2 regions of the Paeniglutamicibacter sp. NPDC012692 genome follow, and region 1 is predicted to be linked to the other one. Evidence: predicted binding sites of a transcription regulator. Region 1 holds the regulator's gene; the other holds the start of a gene.

Region 1 (2,198 bases):
GCAGACCCCGCCTGCCAATCCGACACCGCCACAGTATGGGCAGGTCGCTCCGCAGGATCCGAACGCCCCGGTTCCTCCTCCATACGGCCAAGCTCCGCAGTACGGCGCCCCGCAGCAGAATCCGTACGGGCAGAACCCCAACCCATACGGTCAAACCCCTTACGGGCAGAACCCCTACGGCCAGAACCCCAACCCGTACGGCAAGGCGCCCCAAGGCCAGACGCCCTATGGGCAACAGCCTTACGGTGTCGGATTCCCGGTGCCGCCGCAGGGCAATTTCCCGGCACCCCAGATGCCGACCGAGCGCCCCAAGGAACTCGACACCGCGTTCTGGGTCATCATCGCCGCAGGCATGCTGTCGTTGATCGCCGCGGTCTTTGGCTTTGACACGGACCTGATCCGTCAGCAGCTTGCCGCGACGCCTGAGTTTGACGAGATGTGGCAGGACACCGGGATGTCGCTCGATGCGTTCCTCAGCGCCATGCACACCATGGTCGTCGTCTTCTCCGTAATTTCGCTGGGAATCTACGTCTTGCTGGCGTTCATGATCCGCAAGGGAAGCAACGTCGCCCGCATTTTCGCAACGGTCTTCGCCGCGCTTTCGATCTTCGGCATCTTCGGCGGAACGGTCCTGTCCATCCTGTCCATCCTGGTCGGCGTGGTCGGCGTCGTGTTCGCCTGGCTGCGTCCGGCCAGCGCCTACATCGCCGCCCGACGTGCGGCCCGCGCAGCAGGCTACCGATAAGGAGCATTCACGGCGGAGGGTTCTTGAATGCGGGGAAACCCGCATTCAAGAACCCTCCGCCGGTTAAGGGCAGGGCCATTCGCTCGCCGCGAATGCCAATGAAGCCCTAAACGATGTTTTGCGCGTGATAGGCCAGGATTTGCAGCTCGGTTGCCAGATCGACCTTCCGGAGGTTGACACCCTCCGGCACCTGCAGGACGACAGGTGCGAAGCTCAGGATGCTGCGCACCCCGCATTCAACGACCTTGTCGCACAGGACCTGCGCCGCCGCGCCCGGAACCGAAAGCACAGCGATGTTTGCGCCCGTGGATTCGAGAACCGAAGCCAGGTCATTGGTGTCGGCAACGGTCAACTCTCCGATCTTGGATCCGATGACATCCGGCGCCGCGTCCAAAAGCGCAACAACCTCAAATCCCCTGCTGCGGAAACCGCCGTATCCGGACAACGCGCGCCCCAGGTTACCGGCACCGATGATCGCCACACGCCATTGCTGGGTCAGGCCCATGGCCTTAGAAATGTGTTCCGCCAGCTCCGTGACGACATAGCCCACTCCCCTGGTCCCGTATGAACCCAACAGGGAAAGGTCCTTCCGCAGGATCGAGGGATTGACGCCAGCTTCCGTGGCCAAGAGGCCGGACGAGGTTCTTGTCTGTCCCTGGGATTGAAGCGCGTTCAGGGCCCGCAGGTATTGGGTAAGCCGTGCCAGGGTGGCCTCGGGAAGAATCCGATCCAGGGAGCCCGTCACGGGGCTTGCCGACGGCTCGACTCCATCGTCTGCCGGAAGGTGTTGCGGGGTTGGCATCGTGCTCTGACTCATTCCTTGGATCTTTTCATGACCCTACGATCTACTCCTTGGCGCAATCAAGCGCATTCCAGTGTTTGGAACGGCGACGGCCCCAATCAGTTGCTGAGCAATGACTCGAGGCGTTGCGCATCAATGACCCAGAAATCCCGCACTTTCCCATCGATCAGGAGTACCGGCACTTCCTCTGAGTGCCTGGCCAAGAGATCGTCGTGCTCATCTATGTCAACGCTCTGCCAGTCGTAGCCCATTCGCGTGGTGACTTCGTCCAGCGTTTCCATGGCTGCATGACACAGGTGGCACCCGGAACGGACTAACAAGGTGATCTCATGGGGCGTCTTCGCAGTGCTCATGAATCCAACGCTACAGCTCCCCGACAAAATGCGTGCAATAGACTGTGGGGATGCCCGCCACACAAACCCATATACTGCCCGACGACGAGGAAACTGCGAGGCTGCGCCCGATGGCCGCCTTCTTTGACGTGGACAACACCATGATGCGCGGCGCATCCCTCTTTCCGCTGGCCCGCAAGATGTACCGGCACAAGGCATTTTCGCTCCGCCAAATCCTCTGGTTCCTTCTGCACCAGTTGCGTTTCTCCGCCCGGGGTGAGCACCTCGGGGATATCAGGGCGATCCAGGATCGCGCATT
Region 2 (2,198 bases), on a different contig from region 1:
GACCACGGAGTGTCCGCCGGCGATGAGTTGCAGGTGTTCCTCGACGCTGAGTGAGGGGAAGAAGGCGTCCTCGTCGAGGACCACCGAGACTGCTTTGCGATAGATGAAACTGGAATCGTCGGTGAACGAACCCAGGATGAACGATTCTCCGCTCACCGGCTCCTGATAGCCAACGAGGGTTCGCAGCAGCGTTGATTTTCCGGCAGCGTTGAAGCCGACGATGCCCAACGACTGGCCCGGCTCGACCAACAAGTCGATGGGTCCGCACACGTCCTGATGGCCGTATCCAGCTACGAGGCCGGTGGCCCTGAGCAGGTCTCGCGAGGTGCTGTCCATGATTCGACGGTACCCGCAGGTCACAATCGAACCCTTCAGCACTTTGGATGATTTTCTTCGTTTCCATCCTGCGTTAAGGCGGCAACGCAAAGGGCGGCAGCGTTAAGGCGGCAACGCAAAGGGCGGCAGCCCGCTCACCAGTGCTGTGAGTGCGCTGCCGCCCGAACGGGTTCCCTGCCGCCTTATGCGGTTGCGGGCTCCTGCTCCGCCAGCGAGTAGCTTGGCTCGCGGCGCTTGAACCACCGGATGACGAATGCGGTCACGGGAACAAACGCGAATTCCACTGCCGTCTTGTAGAGGAATCCGACCAGCACGTAGTTGATGAACGTGGGTGCGTCGGCGATCCCGATGACTGATGCCGCGATGGAGCAGAAGATCAGGGTGTCGGCGAACTCGCCCACGCCCGTCGAGCCCATCAACCGGCCGACGAGGCCGCGTTCGCCGAATCGCTCCTTCATTTTGACCAGGACCAGGGAATTCAACGTCTGGCCCACCAGGAAGCCCAGCAGCGAGGCCAAGACGATGAGCCAGATCGGGCCGAGCGTGCGCTCAAGCGCTTCCTGCCCGTCGTACCACTCGGCCGCCGGCAGCTCGATCATGATCCAGAAGCAGAGCGTGGAGAATGCCGCCAGCACGAAGGTCGTGATGATCGCCCGGCGTGCGATCTTGAATCCGTAGACCTCGGAGATGACGTCACCCAGGATGTAGGCCAGCGGGAAGAGGAAGAACCCGCCGTCGGTGACGATCGGGCCAAAGGTGACGCCCTTGGCCGCACCGATGTTGGAAAGTATGACAACCACCGCCATCAAGGCCAGCACGGTGGAGAAGTAGGGGCTTCCTGCTGCCGCGAAAACAGCGCGCGAAGCCTTTGGACGTTGTGAAAGTGAGGCGGAGATTTCGCCCATGGTTATACCCAATCGAAGAAGTGGTTCGCCAAGTCACTCCCGGGCAGCATTCTTCCCGCGATTCGAACAGGTTTCGGCGGGTCGATTGCGGGCCACTGTGGAGCACTCGCTGTATTAGCACTTGAGGTTCAAGTATCCCACGGCGTTTTTCCGGGTCAATTGCGCTTTTCCGACCGCTGCACGCAATTTTGGTCACGCTTACCCCGCCAAAGTGTGACCTGCGCCACGAAATCCGCATATTGAACATGTTCAAAAACGACTATGATGGTCTGCATGCCTAATGAATCAAGGGGTCACGTGGCGCACCAAACCGCAAAGGGCGCCGAAACTCGCCAATTGTTGCTAAACACCGCCCTCCGACTCTTCGCTGAAGACGGCTTTTCCGGAACCACGATGCGCGCCATTGCAAGGGAATCGGGCCTTTCGCTGGGAAACGCCTACTACTACTTTGATTCCAAGGATGAGATCGTCCACGAGCTCTATCGGGGCCTTGCCGAACAGCATCGAGCGGCCACCTGGCCGCTGTTGGTCGAAGGCAATAACCTTGAGACAAATGTGCGCCTGGCCCTGGAAAAGAACCTCGAAATCCTGGCTCCGTTTCACGAGTTTGGACCTTCGTTTATTCGCACGGCGTTTTCCGGGCCGCAGGGGGATCCCGGCGACATCCACCGGGCGCAGGAGCTCGGCTTGTGGCGCCAGGTCGTCACTGCCTCCAGGCCGCTGCCGCCGCTGGCCATCAGGCAGGACCTTCCCCAATTGCTGTGGCTTATCCAGCGCGGCATTTTCCTCTTCTGGGCCCACGACTCTTCCCCCGGCGCAAAACGAAGCTTCAGGCTCGTGAAAAACGTGGCGCCGGTGGTCGCCAGGTTGACGGTCCTGTCCCGCATGCCGGTGGTCCGGACGATCCTCGACGACGTCCTTTCGCTGGTGCGAACGGCGAACTGACTCCGGAGACCC

What was found. The regulator Rex, encoded in region 1, represses fermentation and respiration genes when NADH is low (regulators of the CRP and FNR family bind a similar motif). The targets are predictions, from matches to a motif close to CTTGTGAANNNNTTCACAAG.
Region 2: a site for Rex is predicted at 1,478-1,497, ahead of ACFY5D_RS13835 (queuosine precursor transporter). Genes of this name have one in related genera too.

What each region holds. Positions count from the first base shown of each region.
Region 1 covers NZ_JBIBDE010000001.1:1,521,054-1,523,251, forward strand. Annotated here, with positions in the region: gene ACFY5D_RS07100 (hypothetical protein) at 1-745, shown strand, start outside; gene ACFY5D_RS07105 (redox-sensing transcriptional repressor Rex) at 852-1,562, opposite strand; gene ACFY5D_RS07110 (glutaredoxin family protein) at 1,646-1,900, opposite strand; gene ACFY5D_RS07115 (HAD family hydrolase) at 1,951-2,198, shown strand, end outside.
Region 2 covers NZ_JBIBDE010000003.1:414,018-416,215, reverse strand. Annotated here, with positions in the region: gene ACFY5D_RS13840 (ATP-binding cassette domain-containing protein) at 1-336, opposite strand, end outside; gene ACFY5D_RS13835 (queuosine precursor transporter) at 519-1,241, opposite strand; gene ACFY5D_RS13830 (TetR/AcrR family transcriptional regulator) at 1,515-2,186, shown strand.